4 regions of the Arthrobacter agilis genome follow, and region 2 is predicted to be linked to each of the others. Evidence: riboswitches for the same ligand, from Rfam matches in the RefSeq annotation. Region 2 holds a riboswitch; each other region holds the start of a gene.
What was found. A riboswitch is a leader RNA that binds a small molecule or an ion and turns the genes downstream of it on or off. The one in region 2 is predicted to bind S-adenosylmethionine.
Positions count from the first base shown of each region.

Region 1: another riboswitch for S-adenosylmethionine. It lies ahead of QFZ50_RS03070 (bifunctional o-acetylhomoserine/o-acetylserine sulfhydrylase); the one in region 2 lies ahead of QFZ50_RS00920 (LLM class flavin-dependent oxidoreductase).
Region 3: another riboswitch for S-adenosylmethionine. It lies ahead of sfnG (dimethylsulfone monooxygenase SfnG); the one in region 2 lies ahead of QFZ50_RS00920 (LLM class flavin-dependent oxidoreductase).
Region 4: another riboswitch for S-adenosylmethionine. It lies ahead of QFZ50_RS13190 (ABC transporter substrate-binding protein); the one in region 2 lies ahead of QFZ50_RS00920 (LLM class flavin-dependent oxidoreductase).

Region 1 is NZ_JAUSXO010000001.1:709,260-715,026, forward strand. It holds gene QFZ50_RS03055 (CPBP family intramembrane glutamic endopeptidase) at 1-63, shown strand, start outside; gene QFZ50_RS03060 (DUF1540 domain-containing protein) at 205-492, shown strand; gene QFZ50_RS03065 (VOC family protein) at 607-1,248, opposite strand; SAM riboswitch class IV at 1,499-1,615, shown strand; gene QFZ50_RS03070 (bifunctional o-acetylhomoserine/o-acetylserine sulfhydrylase) at 1,696-3,012, shown strand; gene metX (homoserine O-acetyltransferase MetX) at 3,019-4,194, shown strand; gene QFZ50_RS03080 (hypothetical protein) at 4,278-4,520, shown strand; gene QFZ50_RS03085 (SGNH/GDSL hydrolase family protein) at 4,554-5,387, opposite strand; gene QFZ50_RS03090 (alpha/beta hydrolase) at 5,547-5,767, shown strand, end outside.
Region 2 is NZ_JAUSXO010000001.1:189,511-195,277, reverse strand. It holds gene QFZ50_RS00930 (HNH endonuclease) at 1-882, shown strand, start outside; gene QFZ50_RS00925 (SDR family oxidoreductase) at 953-1,606, opposite strand; gene QFZ50_RS00920 (LLM class flavin-dependent oxidoreductase) at 1,796-3,184, opposite strand; SAM riboswitch class IV at 3,220-3,333, opposite strand; gene QFZ50_RS00915 (SDR family NAD(P)-dependent oxidoreductase) at 3,448-4,206, opposite strand; gene QFZ50_RS00910 (SpoIIAA family protein) at 4,334-4,702, shown strand; gene QFZ50_RS00905 (GNAT family N-acetyltransferase) at 4,778-5,080, shown strand; gene QFZ50_RS00900 (TetR/AcrR family transcriptional regulator) at 5,077-5,655, opposite strand; gene QFZ50_RS00895 (alpha/beta fold hydrolase) at 5,751-5,767, shown strand, end outside.
Region 3 is NZ_JAUSXO010000001.1:3,668,994-3,674,760, reverse strand. It holds gene QFZ50_RS17365 (ABC transporter permease) at 1-524, shown strand, start outside; gene acs (acetate--CoA ligase) at 515-2,461, shown strand; gene QFZ50_RS17355 (LysM peptidoglycan-binding domain-containing protein) at 2,541-3,251, opposite strand; gene QFZ50_RS17350 (hypothetical protein) at 3,166-3,465, opposite strand; cyclic di-AMP (ydaO/yuaA leader) riboswitch at 3,469-3,677, opposite strand; gene QFZ50_RS17345 (hypothetical protein) at 3,755-3,997, opposite strand; SAM riboswitch class I at 4,331-4,436, shown strand; gene sfnG (dimethylsulfone monooxygenase SfnG) at 4,441-5,607, shown strand; gene QFZ50_RS17335 (O-acetylhomoserine aminocarboxypropyltransferase/cysteine synthase family protein) at 5,607-5,767, shown strand, end outside.
Region 4 is NZ_JAUSXO010000001.1:2,831,926-2,837,692, forward strand. It holds gene QFZ50_RS13170 (sugar ABC transporter ATP-binding protein) at 1-1,099, shown strand, start outside; gene QFZ50_RS13175 (ABC transporter permease) at 1,096-2,127, shown strand; gene yjfF (galactofuranose ABC transporter, permease protein YjfF) at 2,127-3,140, shown strand; gene QFZ50_RS13185 (aminodeoxychorismate lyase) at 3,172-4,050, shown strand; SAM riboswitch class IV at 4,158-4,276, shown strand; gene QFZ50_RS13190 (ABC transporter substrate-binding protein) at 4,448-5,365, shown strand; gene QFZ50_RS13195 (amino acid ABC transporter permease) at 5,376-5,767, shown strand, end outside.

The DNA.
Region 1 (5,767 bases), 520 kb from region 2:
ATCGACACCACGGGGTTCGTCGGATTCGCGCTCCTCGGGCCCGCCATCGGCATCGGCGGATGACCAAGGACAGCCTTGCTTTGCTTCTTTGCGCGCACGAATCGTGACTAAATTATCGGGTGATCGCGGTGCTACAGTGACTTCATTCACGGAATTGAACCGCGGTTCCAGCCGGGCCGCTACGGATGTGAACCAGGAGGAACGATGAGCGTCGTCACGAGTGTCTCCGAGTGCAGTGTCCACAACTGCTCGTTCAACCACGACGGCTGTACGGCCGTCGCCATCACGGTGTCCGGGTCCGAGGAGCACGCGTCCTGCGCCACGTTCATCGACACGTCCGTCAGCGGTGGCCTGCCGAAGATGCTGGCCCACGTCGGCGCCTGCCAGCGTGCGGAATGCTCCTTCAACCACGACCTGCTGTGCAGCGCCCCCGCCGTCAAGGTGGGCCCCGGCGCCGAGGCCGCCGACTGCCTCACCTACACCCACGCCTGATCCGGGCGGCTCTCCGCGGGCCGTCCGCGCCTCCACCGGAGGCGGGAACGAGGAAGGGACCGGACGAATCGTCCGGTCCCTTCCGCGTCGTCCGGGCCGATGCCCGACCGACTGCTAGATCTCGATGCGCCCGTCGGCCGTCTCGAACGTCACCGACATGATGCCGGGTGTGCCGTTCGGCGCGATCCACTGGACCTGGACGCCGTCGAGCGTCGCCTCGACATCCGTGCCGAGCCACTCCGTGACGCGCTCGGAGGAGCCGGCGATCGTCAGGCAGTCCAGCTTGACGGACGCGGGGCGGGCCTTGGAGGGGTGGAGGTCCTCGGTGCCGTCGTCCCAGCGGAGCAGGTAGGGGACCTGCGGGTCCGCGATCAGGCCCTTGATGCCGATCTGCTGCCAGGTCAGTTCCTGGCCGTCCGGGAACTTGCGGTTGCCGGGGACGGCGCTGCGGCCGAGGCGCTCCTCGAACGGCCCGAGGTCGTCGACGGCGACGCACCAGCCCATCCAGCCGCCGCCGGCCTCGGAGCGGGCGCGGACGGCCTGACCGAAGGGGGCCTTGTCCGACGCGGGGTGGTTGAGGACCTCGACGACCTCGAGGTACTGGCCGTTCGCCAGGGGGAAGATCATGTTGCGGGTGCCGAAGCGCGGGTGCACACCGCCCTTCACGGGCTCCATGCCGAGCCGGGCCGAGATACGGTCGGCCGTCGCGGCGAGTCCATCGGGTTCACAGGCGTAAGAGACGTGGTCCAGGCGCATGCCGACAGTGTTGCACTAAGTGATGTGCGTCTCGACTAAGGCTTGCCTTACTCCCGTTCCCGCGCCCTGTGCGCCCCTCGACGCACCTCCCGCCACCTCGACATCGCCCTCGGTTTCGCCCCCGGGATCGCCCTCGGTTCCGTCCGCCGTCCTGCCCGCCGCATCGCCCGCCGCGGGCACGCCGGGGGCACCACTTCACGCAATGTCATACGTGTTGCCGGATCCGCCCGCATGGGCTTTCATGAATGCAGGTCATGAGTGCCAGCACGAAGCCCCGGCTTGCTGGCCGGCAACCCTCCAACCGCGGTGGGGTGCCCCGGGTGAGGACCAGGTGCGGCGCCAGACCGGCGCCGCGCAAGCGCGGGCTCCTGCGGGGCCGAGGTCCCGGGGCGGCAAGTCCGCCGGCGGGGCAGCGGACGAGGAGGAGCCCTTTCGACAGGGAGCACCATGTCCAACGATTGGTCCTTTGAGACACGCCAGATCCACGCCGGCCAGGTGCCGGACGCAGCCACGGGAGCGCGTGCGCTCCCCATCTACCAGACGACGTCGTTCGTCTTCCCGAGTGCGGAGAGTGCTGCCAACCGGTTCGCACTGACGGAACTCGCCCCTATCTACACCCGCATCGGGAACCCCACCCAGGAAGCGGTGGAGACGAGGATCGCGAGCCTCGAGGGCGGCGTCGGCGCGCTGCTGCTCGCCTCGGGGCAGGCCGCGGAGACCTTCGCGGTCCTCAACATCGCGGAGGCCGGGGACCACATCGTGGCCAGCCCCAGCCTCTACGGCGGCACCTACAACCTCTTCAAGCACACCCTGAAGAAGTTCGGCATCGAGACCACCTTCGTGGAGGACCCGGACGACCTCGAGCAGTGGCGCGCCGCCGTCCGGCCGAACACGAAGCTGTTCTTCGGGGAGGTCGTGTCCAACCCGCGGCAGGACGTCCTCGACCTCGAGGGCATCAGCGCCGTCGCCCACGAGCACGGGCTGCCCCTGATCGTCGACAACACCCTCTCCACGCCCTACCTGATCCGGCCCATCGAGTGGGGCGCGGACATCGTGGTGCACTCGGCCACGAAGTACCTCGGCGGGCACGGCACCGCGATCGCCGGCGTCATCGTCGACTCGGGGAACTTCGACTTCGCGCAGTACCCGGACCGTTTCCCCGGTTTCAACACGCCCGACGAGAGCTACCACGGGCTCGTCTACGCGCGGGACCTCGGGGTCGGCGGCGCGCTCGGCGCCAACCTCGCCTACATCCTGAAGGCCCGGGTGCAGCTGCTGCGGGACCTCGGCTCCGCCGTGTCGCCCTTCAACGCCTTCCTCATCGCGCAGGGCATCGAGACCCTCAGCCTGCGCCTGGAGCGCCACGTCCAGAACGCCCAGGCGGTCGCCGAGTGGCTCGAGGGGCACGACGACGTCGAGGGCGTCGCCTATGCCGGGCTCGCCTCCAGCCCGTGGTACGAGCGCGGGCGGAAGTACGGCCCGGGCGGCACGGGGGCCATCGTCAGCTTCGACATCGCCGGGGGACTGGAGGCGGGCAAGCGCTTCGTCGACGCCCTCGAGCTGCACTCCCACGTCGCGAACGTGGGCGACGTCCGCTCGCTGGTCATCCACCCGGCGTCCACCACGCACAGCCAGCTCGGCGCGGAGGCCCAGCTCACCGCGGGGGTGCGTCCCGGCCTGGTCCGGCTGGCCGTGGGCCTCGAGAACATCAACGACATCCTCGCCGACCTCGACGCGGGCTTCCGCGCCGCCAAAGGAGCCTAGCCCTTCGTGACCGCCTACCCTGCTGCACCGCTGCACCCCGGGATCGACGGCGCTCCGTCGGGAGACGGACTCCTGCGCATCGCGTCGATCGGGCCGCTGGCCTTGGAGGCCGGGGGTGAGCTGCCCGACGTCCAGCTCGCCTTCGAGACCTGGGGCCGGCTCGACGAGGACGGCTCCAACGCCGTGCTCGTGCAGCATGCCCTGACGGGCAGCTCCCACGTGGCCCGCGGGGCCTCGGAGGAGGAGGGCTGGTGGGATTCGCTCGTGGGCCCCGGCCGCACGGTGGACACCGACCGCTACTTCGTGGTGTCCGTCAACATGGTGGGGGGCTGCTACGGGTCGACGGGCCCGGCCAGCCTCGCACCCGACGGACAGCCCTGGGGATCGCGCTTCCCGTTCGTCACGATCCGCGACTCCGTGCGCGCGGAGGCCCTCCTCGCCGACCGGCTCGGCATCGACCGCTGGCACTCGGTGCTCGGCGGGTCGATGGGCGGGGCGCGCGCCCTCGAGTGGGCCCTGATGTTCCCGCAGCGCGTGGCCCGGTGTGCCGTCATCGCCTGCACTGCCGCCAGCTCGGCCGAACAGATAGCGTTCGCCCAGGCACAGCTGCAGGCCCTCCGGCTCGACCCCGCCTATCGCGGCGGCGACTACTACGGCGGCCCGCATCCGGATGCGGGCCTCGGCATCGCCCGGCGCATCGCGCACGTCACGTACCGGTCCGAGAAGGAGCTGGACGCGCGCTTCGGCCGCGCGGAGCAGGACGGCGAGCAGACCCTGGGCGCCGTCCTGCCCGCCGACCGGGGGCGCTACCAGGTGGAGAGCTACCTCGACCACCAGGCGGAGAAACTGGTGGACCGGTTCGACGCCAACAGCTACGTCATCCTCACCGAGGCGCTCATGAGCCACGACGCGGCGCGCGGGCGCGGGAGCCTCGACGGGGCCCTGGGCACGGCTACGGCGGAGTTCTTCATCGCGGCCGTCGACAGCGACCGGCTCTACGTGCCCGAACAGTCCAGGCGCCTGGCCGCCGGCCTGCCCGGCGACGTGCCCGTCCACCTGATCTCCTCGCCGGTGGGCCACGACGCCTTCCTGACGCAGATCCACCAGCTCGATGGCAAGCTCCGCGCCGCCTTCTACCCCGGGGCGCAGCCGGCGGTTGGGTTTCCTCCCGCGGCCACCTAGGCTAGGAGCTAAGCCTGCTTACGAATGAGCGGCGGGCACGTCCGGGGCATCCGCCGCGGACCCATCGACGCGAGGAGCTGTTCGTGGAACTGAGCACCATCGGCTGGAACCAGGAAGCACGCGACAAGATCCTGCTGGACTCCGACCGCGCCCTCCAGGGCGCCGTGCGCGAGGCCGTGGAGACCATGGGCGGGAAGTCCCGCGACGAGGTCTACGAATTCCTCTTCCAGAAACTGCAGCCGCAGTTCGTGGACTTCAAGCCCGGGCCCGACCTCAGCGCGTGCGCCGACGCGGTGGCCAACGGCGAGGTCTCCCTCGACGGCTGATCGCCCGAGCCGGCCCGGGCCGGTCGGCCCGGGCTAGTCGGCGGCACCCGGCGGCATGCCCGGGCCGAAGATCGGCACGGGCTCCGGGCGCTTCGCGATGACGCCGTCGCCGGATGACTGGTGGCGCAGGCGCCGGAGCACCCACGGCACGAAGTATTCACGGGCCCAGACGAAGTCCTCGGCCCGTGCTGCTCGCCACGTCCGGGCCGGGAGGTCCTTGGGCTGCAGGGGCTCGAGCGTGTGCCGCACGGCGAGGGTGTCCAGTACCATCGCGGCGATCGTGTGGTGGCCGAGCGGCGAGAAGTGCAGGCGGTCGGAGGACCACATCTGCGGGTTCTTCAGCTGTCGCAGCGCCCACATGTCCGCGATGACCGCCTCGTGGCGTGCCGCGACGGTGCGCAGGTTCTCGTTGTAGATGGCGGTCTTCGAGCGGATGCTGCCCAGGACCGTCTCGCGGATGTCCGGCCCGGTGAACAGCACCACGGTGGCCCCGGAGCCGGTGAGGGTGGCGACGACGGCGTCGAGCTTCTCGGCGAGCACGTCGGGGTCCCCGCCGGGCCGGAGCAGGTCGTTGCCGCCGGCCGAGATGGTCACCAGGTCCGGGCGGAGCGCCAGGGCGGGCTCCACCTGCTGGTCGATGATCTGCTGCAGCAGGCGCCCACGGACCGCGAGGTTCGCGTAGGCGAAATCGTTCTGGCCCCGGGCCAGCTCCTCCGCGACCCGGTCGGCCCAGCCGCGGTTGCCGCCGATGCTCTCCGGGTTCGGGTCGCCGATACCCTCCGTGAAGGAGTCCCCGAGGGCCGCGTAGCGGTGCCAGGGGTGCGGCTCCGAGTGGAGGGCGGGATCGACGGTCGGCCCGTTCGGGATGGGGTCGTTCGCCTTCGGCAGGGGTGTCTCCGCGCTGGGTGTGCTCACCGGTTCATTCTTGCAACTGCCGGGTGAGGTGCGCCAACGCGGTGCGCCGACGCAGGGTGCGCGTGCAGCACGCCGACCGGGCCCCGGCAGGTGCGTGCCAGAATGGAAACCATGACTGACACCGCCCGCGGCGACGCTGCGACCCCCCTCGACTCCTGGGCTCCGGTGGTCCTGTGGTCGAAGCCCGAGGACGAGCGCCGGGGCACGCCCCTGCTCGTCCTGTTCCACGGCTACATGGCCGACGAGGCGGACCTGATGGGCCTCACCGACCACCTCCCGGCCGAGTTCACTGTGGCATCGGTCCGCGCGCCCCTGCCGGCCGGACCCGGGTT
Region 2 (5,767 bases):
ATCGGCCGATCGCGGGCTGCAACGGCCGGCGCCGAACTCGGACCCGCATCAGGCATCGGTACCGGATCCGGAGCCGGTTCCTTGGGTGATCCGCCTGCACCGACAAGGGCCCAGTCGCTTCTCGACGGCCTCGTCACCGCCTGCAAGATCGCTCTCACCACGACAGGACTCCCAGCGACCGGCGGCCACCGACCCCAGGTCATGGTGACCATCGACTACAAAGACCTCGTCGCCGACATCCAACGCACCAACCATTGCGGTTGCGCCGGTCATGTCGGCGACACCCCCTGCGCCGGCCAGACCGACCTCACTCAGCATGCGGGTCATCCGGGTCACGCCGGTGTCGCTCAGCAGGCCGGCCGTCCGGATCACGCCGGTGTCGCTCAGCAGGCCGGCCGTCCGGGTCACGCCGGCCATGGAGTCTTCAGCGAGCAGGTCAGTGCCAGGACCATCCGGACACTGGCGTGCGATGCCGATCTCATCCCCCTCGTTCTGGGCAGCACCGGCCAGATCCTCGACATCGGACGGGCACAACGGCTCTTTCCACCCCACCTCCGCCGGGCCCTGGTCGCCCGGGACAAAGGCTGCGCCTTCCCGGACTGCTCCATCCCCGCCAGCTGGTGCGAAGCACACCACATGACCCCTTGGTCCCGCGGCGGCAGAACCAGCATCAGCAACGGCGTCCTGCTGTGCACCCGGCATCACCACGTCATTCACCAGGGCACCTGGACCGTCGAACCACGGCACGGTATCCCCTGGTTCCGTGCACCCGGGAACCCTGGCCGGGCAGGCGCTCTCCGACGGAACAGCTATTGGCAGGCCGGACGAATCGTCCATCAGGAACTACAGGACGAACCCGCCGGCCACACCTACCCGGACTAGGAACACCGGGCCCGGCAACGCTGTGCAGACGGCGCCATCATGCCGCGCCGTCTGCATCGAGACCGGAGGACTAGAGAGCAGCCTCGATAGCCTCGGCGATCGGCGTCTCACCGCTGTTGAACTGGATCGTCTTGTCCACCGTGCCGAGGTTGCCGAGGACGACTGCGGCAACATGCGCAACGTCCTCGCGAGCCACTGAGTCCTGCTGCGGCTTGTCCGAGACCTCGATCTTCCCCGTACCGGGATCAGTGGTGAGGGCACCGGGGCCGAGGATCGTCCAGGCGAGTTCGGAGTTCCGCAGGTGCTCGTCGGCAGCAGCCTTGGCCTCCGCGTAGTGGAAGAATCCGTTGTCCTCGGGCACACCGTGATCCTTGCTCGCGCCGAGGTAGGACACCATGACGTACCGTCCGACCGAGGCTTCCTGCGCGGCGTCCATCGAACGGATGGCTGCATCGCGGTCCACAGCGTACGTGGCCTCGGGGCTGCTGCCTCCAGCACCGGCAGACCACACGACGGCGTCGTGCCCGCGGAAGACGTCAGCCATCTGCGCGACCGACAGCTCGGACACGTCCGCCACCACAGCGGTGGCACCCAGCTGCTCGACGTCGGACGCATGGTCCTGGTTGCGGAAGATGGAACTGACCTGGTGGCCCTGGCTCGTGAGGATCTTCGTGAGGTGCAGCGCTACTTTTCCGTGCCCACCGATGATGGCTACGCGTGACATGGGAACTCCTTCGGGTCGTCGGATGTCTTGGTTCCGACGCTAGTCCCCGGTCGCGGGTGCTGACCACCCACGGGAAGGTGTTCAGCCCGCAGCGCATGCCTATTCCCGACTGCTGCATGACATATCCGGCAGCTGTGGACCCAGCGCCCGTCCGGACGCAAGCGGACGGGATACCGGACGCCCGCCCTGTCAGGGACGGACCGGCTGGAGGCGGAAGCTCGCGCCCCGATGCTCCTCCGGCAACCGGTCACCCTTGCCGAACAGCTTCTGGCGCAACGTCCCCTCGGCGTACTCCGTCGGATAGGCTCCACGCTTCTGGAGCTCCGGGACGACGTAGGTGATGACGTCCTCGAAGGAGCCGGGTGTGATGGCGTAGGCCAGGTTGAACCCGTCGACGTCGGTCTCCTCCACCCATGCCTGGAGCTCGTCGGCAACCTGCTCGCCCGACCCGACGATCCGCGGACCCAGCCCACCGATCCCGGCCCACTCGGCGATGTCCCGCACGGTCCACGGCGCGCCGTCGTCGTTCACCTTCTGGAAGGTGGCGACAGCGGAGTGGATGGCGTTCGACTTCACGTTGCCGAGCGGTTCGTCGGGGCCGTAGGCGGACAGGTCCACGCCGAACCAGCCGGAGACCAGCACGAGCGCTCCCTCGTAGCTGACGTACTTCTGGTATTCGGCGTGCTTCGCCCGGGCCTTCTCCTCCGTCTCGTCCGTGATGACGGTGAGCAGTGTGTAGATCCGCACCGAGTAGCGGTCGCGCCCCGCGGCCTCGACGGCGTCTCGGATCTTCCGCACCACGTCCTTCAGGATCTCCTTGCTCGGCGCACCCACGAAGACCGCCTCGGCGTTGCCTGCGGCGAAGGCGATCCCGCGGGAGGACGCCCCGGCCTGGAAGATGACGGGAGTACGCTGCGGCGAGGGCTCGCTGAGGTGGATGCCCGGGACGGTGAAGTAGGTGCCGTCGTGGTTGATGTCGTGCACCTTGGCCGGGTCCGTGAAGACACCGCTCTCGCGGTCACGCACGACGGCGTCGTCCTCCCAGGATCCCTCGAGCAGCTTGTAGAGGACCTCGAGGTACTCGTCCGCGTGGTTGTAGCGTTCGTCGTGCTCGAGCTGGTCCTCGTTGCCCATGTTGCGCGCGGCGGAGGGCAGATAGCCGGTGACCACGTTCCAGCCGACCCTGCCGTTGGTGAGGTGGTCCAGCGTGGAGAGCCTGCGGGCGAACGGATACGGGTGCTCGTAGGCGGTACCGGCGGTGACACCGAAGCCGAGGTGCTCGGTGACGAGCGCCATGGCTGACACGAGCAGGAACGGGTCGTTGACCGGGGTCTGCGTACCCTGCCGCAGGGTCGCCTCGTTGGAACCGCCGTAGACGTCGTAGGTGCCGAGGACATCCGCGATGAAGATGCCGTCGAACAGGCCCTTCTCGAGCGTCTTCGCCAGATCTGCCCAGTAGCGCAGGTCCTTGTAGCGCCACGACTGGTCCTCCGGATGGCGCCAGAGACCGGGCGACTGGTGGCCGACGCAGTTCATGTCGAAAGCGTTGAAGCGGATACGGCGCGGTGCTGCGGGCATGGGAGATCCTCACGTCGGGGCACTGCCGTGGGGAAGCGCCATACTTGCCCGGCTGGTTCAACCCGGGCCGAATCCTCACCTGGGGCACCCCACTACAGCGAGAGGGTTGCCGTCCAACAAACCAGGGTTTTGCGTTGGAACTCTTGATTCTGGTGACGAGCGTAGGCGCCCTCCCGCATCACCGTCCAGACGCGCCTGTCACAGAGCGTCACGGTCAGCAAGGGGTGAGGGCTACCGGGAGACTGCGCCGGCAGGTGGGACTGCTAGCGGAGGTAGGACGCACCGTTGGCATCCACGACAGTGCCGCTGACCCAGATCGGAGCATCCGTGGCGAGCCAGGCGACGGTCTGCGCAATGTCCTCCGGCGTCGCCACCCGATTGAAGGGGCTCTGCGCCCGCACCGCGTCACCATCCGGGCCGTCGAGGACAGTCCTGCCCATGTCCGTCTCCACGAAACCCGGAGCCACTGCCGCCGCCAGGATGCCGTGCGGCGCCAGCGCAACGGCCAGCGACTGCGTCATGGCATGCAGCGCCGCCTTGCTCGCGCCATAGGCCGGAGTGACGGGCTCCCCACGATAGGCCCCCCGAGACCCTACGGAGACCAGGCGGCCACCGTCCGGGCCCGCAGGACGATCGAGGAGGTGACGCGCCACCAGCCATGCCAGGTTCGCGGGGCCCATCAGGTTCACGTCCAGTGTGCGTCGCCAGGCCTGCTGCCAGTCCTCGTAGGACGTCGTCGCGATGGGGTGCGCCTCGAAGATGCCGGCGTTGTTTACCAGCACGTCGATGCCGCCGAGGTTCTGCACCACACCGTCCACGATGCTCCGGCACGCCTCCGGATCCCCCACGTCGCCGACCACATCCACGTGACCCGAACCGGGAAGATCCCGCCGGACTGCCGCCGCTGCCGATGCGTCGCGTCCCGAGTGGACGGCGATACGGTGTCCCCGTCCAGCCAGTTCATGAGCGATGGCCGCACCGATCCCGCGGCTCGCGCCTGTCACCAGAATGCTCAGAGTCATGGATCAGACGCTACATCGTGCACGTCCGCCATCGCCGGGGATGGGCACCTGTGGACAGCGAACCGATGTCGGGGGAGGTCCTTGCTACGCTGCAACCCATTGCCCATGCTTCTCCCAGAAGGACCGGATGGACTCGTTCAGTGCGCACCTCGACAGGGGAATCCTCAGACTGCGATGGAACAGGGGCGTCGAGATCACGCATTCGGCAGCCGTCGCCGCCGCCCGCGCCCTCGCGGAGTTCCACGGCCCCACAGCCCTCCCCCTCCTGGTCCACATGCACGGCATCACCGGCATCACCCCCGAGGCGCGCGTGGGCATGGCCGCGTATCGAGGCTTCACACGGGTAGCCCTCGTGGGGGCCGACGCCGTCGACGAGGTGATGTCGGGCTTCTCCCACCGCTCCCCCACCACGACGCGCTACTTCACCTCGGAGAGCGAAGCCCTCACCTGGCTACGGGACAGCAGCACAGCCGACCGGCAGACCCCGGCACGGTAGCGGGTTCAGAAAGGTGCCCGGGCATGCAGAACGGCCGCATTGACCACCCTCCGCAACGGGTGCCACAGTGACACCATGAGCACCGAGCACTCCGGAAACGACGACGTCCAGGTCAGTAACAATGAGGCCGAGAACCGCTACGTCGCCACCCTCGACGGCGAATCCGCCGGCATCGCCGCGTACGAACGGTCCGGGACCACGATCGTCTTCACCCATACCGTGGTCGACGAGGAGGTCGAGGGCCGAGGAGTCGGCAGCACACTCATCCGCCACGCACTCGACGATGCCCGGGGGCAGCACCTCACGGTGGTGCCGCAGTGCGAATTCGTGGCGGCGTTCATCGAAGAGCACCCCGAGTACCAGGACCTGGTGGGCTAGGCAGCCCTGCTGTCCCTGGCACCGAGCGCAGCGTCGATCAGCACCTCGGCCGCGCCCCGCGCCTGCCGGGCGGCTTCTGCCGTTCCTGCGATCGCCGCCGTCGTCTGAGCACCCTCAGCGAGGATCGAGAGCTGCGGTGCGAGGTACGCCGGCACACCTGCCTCCGCTGCCAGTCGTGCGACGTACTCCTGGAACGACGCCTTGTGCTCCCGCGCGTACTCGGCCACCTCGGAGCTCACCGCGCCGAGCTCGGCGAAGCTGTTGATGAACCCGCATCCACGGAACGAATCCTCGGCGAACCACTGGGCGAGGTAGTCGAAGATCGCGAGGAGCCGGTCGCGCGGAGCAGCTGCCTGACGGACCTTGGCGTCCAGCCCGTCAGCCCACGACCTGTGTCGCCGCTCGAGGACCGCCATCACGATGCTGCTCTTCGACGGGAACTCCTGGTACAGCTTCTTGAGCGAGACACCGGCCGCGGTCCGCAGTTCGTCCATGCCCACGGCCTGGATCCCCCGCGCGTTGTACAGCTCGTCGGCGGTCGCGACGATGCGGGTGCGCGCCTCGGAAATATTCATATTCCCATTCTACTTGAACAGAGAACGATCGTTCTATACAGTGTGAGCACCGGCGAGAACGAACGTTCTCACCTCTCGAGACAAGGATCAGCACTATGGCTTCCATCAAGGT
Region 3 (5,767 bases), 3.5 Mb from region 2:
TGCTGGCCGGAGCCCTCCTCGGCCTCTCCCGCCTCGCGGACATCCTCCTCACCCCGACCGTCGGCGCCCTCCGCGCCGTGCCGTCACTGGCGTGGGTCCCACTGCTGGTCCTCTGGATCGGCATCAACGAGGACTCCAAGGTCACCCTGATCAGCATCGGCGCGTTCTTCCCCGTGTTCACCACCCTGTACCTGGGGCTCCGGCACGTGGACCGCAACCTCGTCGAGGCGGCACGGGCGTTCGGCCTGAACGGGGTCCGCCTGCTGGCCACGGTGCAGCTCCCCGCGGTCGTCCCCGCCCTGTTCTCCGGCCTCCGGCTGGCCCTCGCGCAGTCGTGGCTGTTCCTCGTGGCCGCGGAACTCATCGCGTCCTCGATGGGACTCGGCTTCCTCCTCACGGACTCCCAGCAGACGGGACGCGTGGACCGCATCATCCTCGCGATCATCCTGCTGGCCGTCATCGGCAAGACGACGGACGCGCTCCTCGGTATCGCCGAACGATGGGCGGTGCGGCGATGGGCGTAGGCGCGGCAGGACCCAGAACGACGGACGACCCCGCGGTGCTGCAGGACGAGGCAGACCGGCTCGCGTTCTGGGCGGAGCAGGCCCAGCGGCTCGAGTGGGACACACCGTGGGACACCCTCCACACGTTCCGGAAGGCCACGCCCCGGGAGGACGGGACGCTCAGCGTGCCCGTTCTCGAGTGGTTCGCCGGCGGCAGGCTCAACGTCGCGGCCAACTGCGTGGACCGGCACGTGCGTGCCGGCAACGGCGACCGGGTGGCGCTCCATTTCGAGGGCGAACCGGGCGATCGTCGGAGCGTGACCTACGCGGAACTGCAGGACGAGGTGTCCCGCGCCGCCAACGCGCTCCTGGCCCTCGGCGTCGGGCGGGGCGACCGCGTGGTCGTCTACCTGCCGGTCCTCGTCGAGACGGTGGTCGTCACCCTGGCCTGCGCCCGCATCGGGGCCGTGCACTCCCTCGTGTTCGGCGGGTTCTCGGCCGAGGCGCTCCGCTTCCGCGTCGAGGACACCGGGGCCAAACTGCTGGTCACCACCGACGGACAGTACCGCCGCGGCACGGCCGTCCCGGTCAAGGACAACGCCGACGCCGCCGTCGCGGGCAGGAACAGTATCGAGCACGTCCTCGTGGTCCGCCGGACGGGCTCCCCGGTCGCCTGGACCGAGGGCCGCGACGTCTGGTGGCACGACGTCGTGGACACGGCCTCGCCGCACCACGAGCCGGAGGCGTTCGACGCCGAGACGCCGCTGTTCATCATGTACACGTCGGGGACCACGGGGAAGCCGAAGGGCCTCGTGCACACCTCGGGCGGTTACCTCACCCAGGCGTCGTGGAGCTTCGAGCACCTCTTCAGCAACCCCGATCCCACGGCACGGGACCGCGACGTCCACTGGTGCACCGCGGACCTGGCCTGGGTCACCGCCCACACCTACGAGCTGTACGGGCCGCTGTCCAACGGGGCCACGCAGGTGATCTTCGAGGGCACCCCGAACACGCCGCACCCGGGCCGCCACTTCGAGATCATCGAACGCTACGGCGTCACCAGCTACTACACCGCCCCCACCCTCGTCCGCTCGCTCATGGGCTGGTTCCCCGACGGCGTCCCGGCCGGCTACGACCTCTCGAGCATCCGCCTGCTGGGCACGGTGGGCGAGGCTGTGAACCCCGAGGCGTGGCGCTGGTTCCGGAGGAACCTCGGCCGCGACGAGGTGCCCGTCGTCGACACGTGGTGGCAGTCCGAGACCGGCGCCACGGTGCTCTCCCCCAGCCCCACCGACACCGACTTCAAGCCCGGCTGTGCTGCACGCGCCCTGCCGGGGGTCAGCACGCGCATCGTCGACGAGGACGGCCGGACTGTCCCGCCGGGCGAGCAGGGGCTGATCGTCGTCGACCGCCACGGACCCGCGATGGCCCGGACGGTGTGGGGGGACCCGCAGCGCTACCTCGACTCCTACTGGCGGAAGTTCGCCGCCCAGGGCTGGTTCCTCGCGGGTGACGGAGCGCGGTACGACGACGACGGCGACACCTGGATCCTGGGGCGCGTCGACGATGTGATCAACGTCTCCGGCCACCGCCTGTCCACCATCGAGATCGAATCGGCGCTCGTGGCCCACCCGCTCGTCACCGAGGCCGGCGCCTGCCCGGTCCCGGACCCGCTGACGGGTCACGCCATCGCGGCCTTCGTGGTCCTCGCGGCGGGCGCGGACCCGGAGATCGACGTCCCGGCGACGCTCCGCGCGCATGTGGCCGCCGCCATCGGGCCGATCGCGCGGCCCGCGGCCGTGGTGGTGGTGCCCGATGTCCCGAAGACGCGGTCGGGGAAGATCATGCGCCGCCTGCTCACCCAGCTGTACGAGGGCACGCCGCTCGGGGACACCACGTCCCTGCAGAACGAGGGGTGCATCCCCGGGATCCAGGACGTCCTGGCCGCGCGGGTCTGAGGAACACCCGTTAAAAGAAGGAAGCGGCAGGCGCCCCGTCCAAGCACCCGCCGCTTCCCGTGTGTGGTTCGTTCAGGTATCAGACCCGGACGAAGGATGCTCCCGCGAGATCCGAGAGGGGGTGCTGCATGGTGAGGTTCGAACCGTTCATCCCGCTGCTGATGACCTGGCCACCGCCGGCGTAGATGGCCACGTGGCCGCCGGTGATGACGATGTCGCCGGGGGCGGGGGTCGCCACGGTCGAGCCGTACTGGAAGAACTGCGACGGGCCGAGATCGCCCACGGCGATGCCGGCGGCACGCAGCGCGTTCTCCACGAGCACCGTGCAGTCCTGGACGGCTCCGGCGGCAAGCTGCGCCTGCGCCGATGCCAGGAGGGTTCCGCCGACGCCGCGGGCGGCCGCCGGGGTGACGGCGGCCGAGGCCAGGTAGACGCCCGAGTCAGGAGCTGCCGACACGGCCGGGGCCGGGGCGACGGCTGCTGCCGGCTGCACGACAGGAGCCGGTGCGACGACCGCTGCCTGCTCGACGGGAGCGGCAGGAGCGACGGCGACGGGAACGGAGACCGTCTGCGCCTGGACCGCTCCACCCGCGGGGATCGCGATGGAATCGCCCGGGAAGATGATCGAGGCCAGGGACAGCCCGTTGGCCGCGAGGACCGCGGTCAGGTCCGCACCGTACGAGGCCGAGATGGCACCGAGGGTGTCACCCGGGACGACGGTGTGGGTCGTGCCGGTTGCAGCTGCCGCCGGAGCGGCAGGAGCTGCGGCCGGAGCGGCAGGAGCTGCCACAGCTGCGGGTGCGGTCGTCGTGCCCTGCTCTGGTGTAGGTACCGGCGTTGGCGGTGCCGACGACGCTCAGCGCGAGGCCCGACGTGACGGCGACGATGGCGACGGGGCGGCCGATCGTGGTGGCGTGGGCCTTCGCGGCGCGGGACAGTCCCTGCAGCGCGAGATTGCCGTCGATAACGGCACGGTGGCGCGCCGAAGAGATGTTTCGTGACATGGTTTTATACCTCTCCCATGCCTGCGGGGTGAGCTGTCGGGTTCGGATGGGAGTCACCCGGCCGCGTGCATCAACTGGTGAGCGATGTGGTGCGGCTTAACCCCAAGGACGGCGTCAGCTCTTGCTGCGCGTCCACTGGACCTGTGGTTCCCCCGTCCCCGCCGTGAGGTGATCGTATCCGGGACGACGGCAGGGCTCGGCATTCCGTCCAGGAGCGCCCCACATAGGCTGAGGCACCAGAAGAACATAGCCACTGCTCGGACGGTTTGTCACATTCGCATAACGCCGGTTACCCTGCCCCTCCCGTGCGGGCCGAGCGCCGCCGGCGGAACGCGAGCGCCGTGCCTGCGACGCTGAGGACGAGCAGCACCGATTGCTGGAGGTAGAACCAGGGGCCCACCGCCGGGTCCGCGCTGATCACGGCCGCCAGGAGGCTGCTGGCCAGGGCGAGGACCAGCGCCAGTCCGACGCAGACCAGCGTGCTCCAGAGCCTCCGCTCGTGGGCACGCTGCGCGGACTTCCAGCTCTCCATGCCCCCAGCCTAGGCGGGCAGGGTGTGCGCGGTTCCGTGGGCCCGCACACACCCCTGCCGCATCAGCGCCGGACGGGTGCGCCGGCGTTCCGGATCAGGCCGAGGGCCTGCTCGGGGAACCATCCCCCGGCGGAGGGATCCAGACGGCCTGCAGCGTGGAGACCATGGCGCTGAGGCGATCGGCCGTCGCACGGTCTCCCGCGGACCGTAGCTGCGCGATCTGGCGCTGTGCCTCGTGGTTCGTCTTCGGGACGTAGAACGCGGCGGTCGAGGGACGCCCTCACACGGGGACACATTGTTTGGTTCCCCGGCGCCTCGGTGTCACACTCGATCTGACCATCCCGAGCGGCCGAGAGATCTGGCTCACTGACGCCGCAGCAACCCTGGCCTCCGCATCCCCTGCGGCGACAGAAGGGTGCTACTGCCAGACCGATGGAGGATCCATGAGCGTCGCCGACCTGTCGACCCCCCTGAAATTCGCCTACTGGGTGCCCAACGTGAGCGGTGGCCTCGTGGTCTCGACCATCGAGCAGCGGACGGGCTGGGACTTCGACTACAACAGGAAGCTCGCCCGGATCGCCGAGGACGCCGGGTTCGAGTACGCCCTGTCGCAGACCCGCTACGCAGCCTCCTACGGCGCGGACAAGCAGCACGAGGCGACGTCGTTCTCCCTCGCACTGCTCGCCGCGACCGAGAAGCTGAAGGTCATCGCCGCGGTCCATCCCGGCATGTGGCACCCGGGCGTGCTGGCGAAGTTCATCATCACCGCGGACCACATCTCCAACGGCCGTGCCGCCGTCAACATCGTCTCGGGCTGGCTGAAGGACGAGTTCGTGAACTTCGGCCTCGACTGGCTCGAGCATGATGAACGCTACGTCCGCACGGAGGAGTTCATCCGCGTGCTGCGCGGCCTGTGGACCGAGGAGGGCTACAGCCAGGCGGGCAAGTACTACGACATCCGGGACTTCACCCTGAGCCCCGGCCCCGTGGACGTCCCCGGCCGCCCGCACCCCGAGGTCTTCTTCGGCGGCAACTCGACCGCGGCCCAGGCCACCGCCGGCCGGGTAGCCGACTGGTACTTCTCGAACGGCAAGGACCTCGAGGGCTTCAAGGACAACATCGCGGGCGTCCGGGCCTCCGCTGCCCAGGCCGGCCGCACCCCGCGGTACGGACTCAACGGTTTCGTCATCGCCCGTGACTCCGAGCGGGAGGCACGCGACACGCTGCGCGAGATCGTCGAGAAGGCGCACCGCCCCGCCGTCGAGGGCTTCCGCGACGCCGTCCAGGAAGCCGGCGCCTCGACGAAGGACGGCAGGGGCATGTGGGCCGACTCCACGTTCGAGGACCTCGTCCAGTACAACGACGGCTTCAAGACACAGCTCATCGGCACGCCCGAGCAGATCGCGGAGCGCATCGTCGAGTACAAGAAGATCGGCGTGAACCTCTTCCTCACCTGCTACCTGCACTTCCAGGAGGAGGTCGCCGCCTTCGGCACGGACATCCTCCCGATTGTGCGGCAGCTCGAGGCGGACGCCGCACGCGCAGCCGGGGTCGACTTCGATCCGGACGCCACCCTGACAGTTCACCAATCCACCAAGGCAGGTATCTGATGGCAGAACGTTCCTTCGGCTTCCGCACGCGTGCCCTGCACGCCGGCGGCACCCCCGACGCCACGCACGGCGCACGCGCCGTGCCGATCTATCAGACGACGTCGTTCGTGTTCAAGGACACCAACGACGCCGCCAACCTCTTCGCCCTGCAGAAGTACGG
Region 4 (5,767 bases), 2.6 Mb from region 2:
GTCGTCGCACTCCATCGCCATCCAGCAGCTCGTCGCCATCGCGCGCGCCATGCAGGTGGAGGCCAGGGTGCTGATCCTGGACGAACCCACCTCCAGCCTGGACGCGGACGAGGTCCAGCAGCTGTTCTCGGTGATCCGCACGCTCCGGGCCCGGGGCGTCGCGATCCTGTTCGTGTCCCACTTCCTCGAGCAGGTGTACGAGGTGTCCGACCGCATGACGGTCCTGCGCAACGGCCGGCTCGTGGGCGAGTACCTGACCTCCGAGCTGCCGCGCATGGGGCTGATCACCAAGATGATCGGCAAGGAACTCGATGCCCTGGCGGAACTCGAGGAGGCCGAGAGCCGACGCCAGCCCGACCGGACGCAGGAGGTCCCCTTCCTGCGGGCGGAGGGCCTCGGCAGGAAGGGCTCGGTCCGGGACGTGACCGTCTCCGTCCATGCCGGGGAGATCCTCGGCCTCGCGGGCCTGCTCGGGTCGGGCCGCACCGAGACGGCCCGGCTGCTCTTCGGTGCCGACCGGGCCGACCAGGGTCGCCTGGACATCGACGGTGCCCCCCGCACCCTGCGCACCCCGCGCTCCGCCATCGACCGCGGTATCGCGTTCTCCTCCGAGAACCGCAAGGAGGAGGGCCTGATCGGCGACCTCTCGGTGCGCGACAACCTGATCCTGGCGATGCAGGCCGGCAAGGGCTGGTGGCGGCGTGTCCCCCGCGCCACCCAGGACGAGCTGGCCGAGCGCTTCATCAGGACCCTCGACATCCGGCCGTCCAACAAGGACTCGCTGATCCGGGACCTCAGCGGCGGCAACCAGCAGAAGGTGCTGCTCGCCCGCTGGCTCATCACGAATCCGAAACTGCTCATCCTCGACGAACCGACGCGAGGTATCGACATCGGCGCGAAGACGCAGATCCAGAGGCTCATCAGCAGCCTCGCGGCCGACGGCATGTCCGTCGTCTTCATCTCGGCGGAACTCGAGGAAGTGCTGCGCCTCAGCGACCACATCGCCATCCTCAAGGACCGGCAGATGGTGGCGGACATACCCAACGACGGAGTCACCATGGAAGACGTCATGACGGTCATCGCGGGAACGAACCCATGAGCGCGCTGCTGAAGCACCGGCTCACCTGGCCCGTCCTCGCGCTGGTCCTCCTGCTCCTGCTCAACCAGCTGTTCCGTGCGGACTTCCTCTCGGTGCGCGTCCAGGACGGCCACCTGTACGGGAGCCTCATCGACATCCTCCGCAACGGCGCCCCCACCATCCTGATCGCCCTCGGCATGACGCTCGTCATCGCCTCGCGCGGCATCGATCTCTCGGTGGGAGCGGTCGCCGCCATCGCCGGTGCGATCTCCTGCATGTACATCTACAGCTCGCCCGATCCGACGTCCCTGCGGACGGCCGCCACCGGGGTGGCGATCGCCGTCGTCGCGGGCCTCGTCCTCGGGGCGTGGAACGGGTTCCTGGTCTCGGTCATCGGGATCCAGCCCATCATCGCCACGCTGGTGCTCATGACCGCCGGCCGGGGGCTGGCCCAGCTGGTCACCGACGGCCAGATCATCTCCGTCTCCAACGACTCCTACCAGGCGATCGGCGCCGGGTTCTTCCTCGGCCTGCCCATCTCGATCCTCATCGCGGCGGCCGCCTTCGCCGTCGCCGGCCTGCTCACCCGCCGCACGGCCCTCGGCACGCTCATCGAGGCGGTGGGCATCAATCCGGTGGCCAGCCGGCTCGCCGGGCTCGATGCCCGCACCATCACGTGGACCGTCTACATCTTCAGCGGCCTGTGCGCGGCGGTCGCCGGCCTCATGATCAGCTCGAACGTCACGGCGGCGGACGCCAACAACGCCGGCCTGTACATCGAGATGGACGCCATCCTCGCCGTCGTCATCGGCGGCACGTCACTGGCCGGAGGCCGGTACAGCCTGGTGGGGACGCTCGTCGGAGCGCTCATCATCCAGACCCTCACCACCACCGTCTACACGCTGGGCATCCCGCCCGAGGCGACGCTGGTCTTCAAGGCGCTGGTCGTGATCATCGTGTGCCTGCTGCAGTCGACCAGGGCCCGCACCCTCTTCGGGCGCCGCAGGCGGCCCGTGCCCGAGCAGTCCCAGATCAAGGTGGCCGTCTGATGTCCGTCCTCACCCGCACGTCGGCACCGCTCGACCGCTCCCGCATCAGCCGCCTCCAGGACAAGGCGCGCTACGCCCCCACCCTCGCGACGGTGGGCCTGTTCCTCGCGATGTTCGCCGTGGGCGCCGCCATGTACCCGGGATTCCTGTCCGGCCAGGTCTTCCTGAACCTGCTGATCGACAACACCTTCCTGATCGTGCTCGCCGTGGGCATGACGTTCGTCATCCTGACCGGGGGCATCGACCTGTCGGTCGGCTCCGTCGTCGCGCTCTCCATGATGATCGCCGCGTCCCTCCTGCAGGCCGGCTGGAACCCGTTCGCCGTGATCGTCCTCGTGCTCCTGACGGGCGCGACCTTCGGCCTGCTCATGGGCCTCGTGATCCAGGTCTTCGAGATCCAGCCGTTCATCGTCACCCTCGCCGGGCTGTTCCTGGCGCGCGGGCTCTGCTACGTGATCAGCGTCGACTCGATCACCGTGACGGACCCGTTCTTCACGGCGATGGCCCAGGCGCGGATCCCGCTGGTGGGGAAGCTGTTCGTCTCCCCCGGTGTCCTGATCGCCCTGCTCGTCGTCGTCGTCGCGTTCTACATCCTGCACCAGACGCGCTTCGGCCGGACCGTGTACGCCATCGGCGGCGGGGAGTCCTCGGCGATGCTCATGGGCCTCGCCGTCCCGCGCACCAAGATCCTCGTGTACGGGATCAGCGGGGTGTGCTCCTCGATCGCCGGCATCCTGTTCTCCTTCTACAGCCTCTCCGGGTACAGCCTTGCGGGCACGGGGCTGGAGCTGGACGCGATCGCCGCGGTCGTGGTGGGAGGCACGCTGCTCACCGGAGGGTACGGCTACGTGCTCGGTTCCCTCACCGGGGTGCTCGTCCTCGGCATCGTCCAGACGTTCATCTCCTACGAGGGCACGCTGAGCTCCTGGTGGACGCGCATCGTGATCGGCGCCCTGCTCCTCGCCTTCATCCTGCTGCAGAAGCTGTTCAGCCGGAAGGTGAGACTCGCCTGAGGTCGCGGTGCCGCCCGCTACGCTGGGGGCCATGACCGTTCTCGTGTTCCTCGACCCAGGCCATGACGACGGACGGGTGGCCGACGCGTCGCAGCCGCAGCTGATGGCGACCGATCTCGGTGCCACCCGCGGCGACGGCGTCTTCGAGTCGATGCTGGCCGTCGACGGCACCCCCCGCAAGGAGCAGGCGCACCTGGCGAGGCTCGCGTCGTCGGCCGCCGCCCTCGACCTGGCCGTGCCCGGCGCCGACGCCTGGGGCCGGGCGGTCCGCACGGCCCTGCGCGAGTTCGCGGCGGCCGAGCCCGACAGGACCAGCGCCGTCGTGAAGCTCGTCGCCACGCGCGGCGTCGAGGGGGCGGGGCGGGCGACGGCGTGGGTGCAGGTGGCTCCGGTCCCGGCGGCGACGCTGGCGCAGCGCGCGGCGGGCCTGCGGGTCCTCCTCCTCGAACGCGGGTACGACAGCACCGTGGCGCAGCGCGCGCCCTGGCTGCTCATGGGAGCCAAGACCCTCTCCTACGCCGTGAACATGGCCGCGATCCGCCACGCGAAGGCCGCCGGCGCCGACGACGTCATCTTCACCTCCTCCGACGGCAAGGTCCTCGAAGGGCCCACGTCCACCGTGCTGCTCGCCCGCGAGCGCGACGGGCGGAAGACGCTCGTCACGCCGCAGCTCGAGAGCGGCATCCTGGCCGGCACGTCGCAGGCGGCGCTCTTCGCTGCGGCGAAGGGGCAGGGCTGGGAGCTCGGCTACGGACCGCTCGAACCGCACCACCTCTTCGAGGCCGACGCCGTGTGGCTCATCTCGAGCATCCGGCTCCTCGCGCCCGTCCTCTCCCTCGACGGGCAGGAGCTCCGCACCTCCGCCGCCCTGACCGCCGAACTCACCGACCTCGTGGACCGTTTCGTGTAATTTCCGCCACATCGCGCGCCCTGATGCGCGGAATTCCGCGTCAAGGGGCGGATCGGCCGCCGTCCCGTTTTGACCCGGCGCTCCGTGCTGCCCTAGCGTTTTGCTCAAATCAAGAGTTCCAGCCCTCAGGCCCTGGCCGGCTGGACAGCAACCCTCTCCCGTAGTGGGGTGCTCCAGGTGAAGATTCGGCCGCCGGGTCCAGTCCCCCGGTAGGCAAGTACGGCGTCGTGCGGTCCTGTCCCGGTGTGTCGTCCGGGGCCGCCCGCCACAGACGCGCACAGCCCAGAACAGCGAGCATGTCACCCAGCAGCCAGCAGTCCCCTCCCGCCGGTCTCCGGCGTCGCCCAGCACCCCACCCCGTGGGCCCGCATCCGGGCCCGCCAGCACGAAGGACACCATGAACCTCTCCCGCAAGGTCCTCGCGGCCCTCGCCGTCCCCCTGCTCGCCCTCACCGTCTCCTGCGGCAGCAGCAGCAGCAGCGAACCCACCGAGACCACCGACGCCCTGGCCGGCAGCGACCAGCAGTCGCTCGACCAGTACACGACCGAGACCACCACCCCGATCGAGGAGATCGACACGGCGGGCCTCGGCCTGATCACCGACGGCACGCTGCGTGTCGGCACGCTCTCGGACGCCCCGCCGAACATCTTCCTGAAGGACGGCGTCTTCACCGGCTACGACAACGAACTGCTGCGCGCCATCGGTGACAAGCTGGGCCTCGAGGTGGAGTTCGCCTCCACCGACTTCTCGGCGCTCCTCGCCCAGGTGCAGAACAAGCAGTACGACGTCGGATCCTCCTCGATCTCCACGACGGAGGCCCGCCGCGAGAACGTCGGCTTCACCAACGGCTACGACTTCGGCTACATGGCCGTCGTCGCGAAGACCGACTCCGCCGTCACCGGCTTCGACTCCCTGTCCGAGAGCACGCGCATCGGCGTGGTCCAGGGCACCGTCCAGGACGACTACGTCACCAACACCCTGGGCCTCGAACCCGTACGATTCCCGGACTACAACACCGTCTACGCCAACGTGAAGAACGGGCAGGTGGACGCCTGGGTGGCACCGTCGCAGCAGGCCACCGGCCAGGTGAAGGAGGGCGACGACACCACGATCGCCGAGACCATCATCAACACCGAGAACTTCACCGCGTACGCCGTGAACAGCGAGAACCAGCCGCTCATCGATGCCCTGAACGCGGGTCTCGACGCCGTGATCGCCGACGGCACGTGGACCGAGCTCACCCAGGAGTGGTACCCGGACCGCGAGATGCCCACCGACTGGAAGCCCGGCAGCAAAGCCGTGGACGTAAAGTAGCGGTCCCTGCATGGACGCCCTGGAACAACTCGGAAAGACCTTCTTCGACTGGGAGGCGATGGTCGCCGTCCTGCCGGACCTCCTGACCGTCGGACTCCCGAACACGCTCATGCTCGCCCTGGCCTCGGGGATCATCGGAACGATCGTCGGCATGATCCTCGCGATCATGGGGATCTCCCGCAACCGGGTGCTCCGCTGGATCGCGCGTATCTACACGGACATCTTCCGCGGGCTCCCCGCCGTCGTGATCATCTTGCTCATCGGTCTGGGACTGGGTCCGATCCTCCGGCAGCTCACGGGCAGCACCAGTCCGTACCCGCTGGGCATCCTCGCCCTCTCGCTGATCGCTTCGGCGTACATCGGCGAGATCTTCCGCTCCGGCATCCAGAGCGTGGAGAAGGG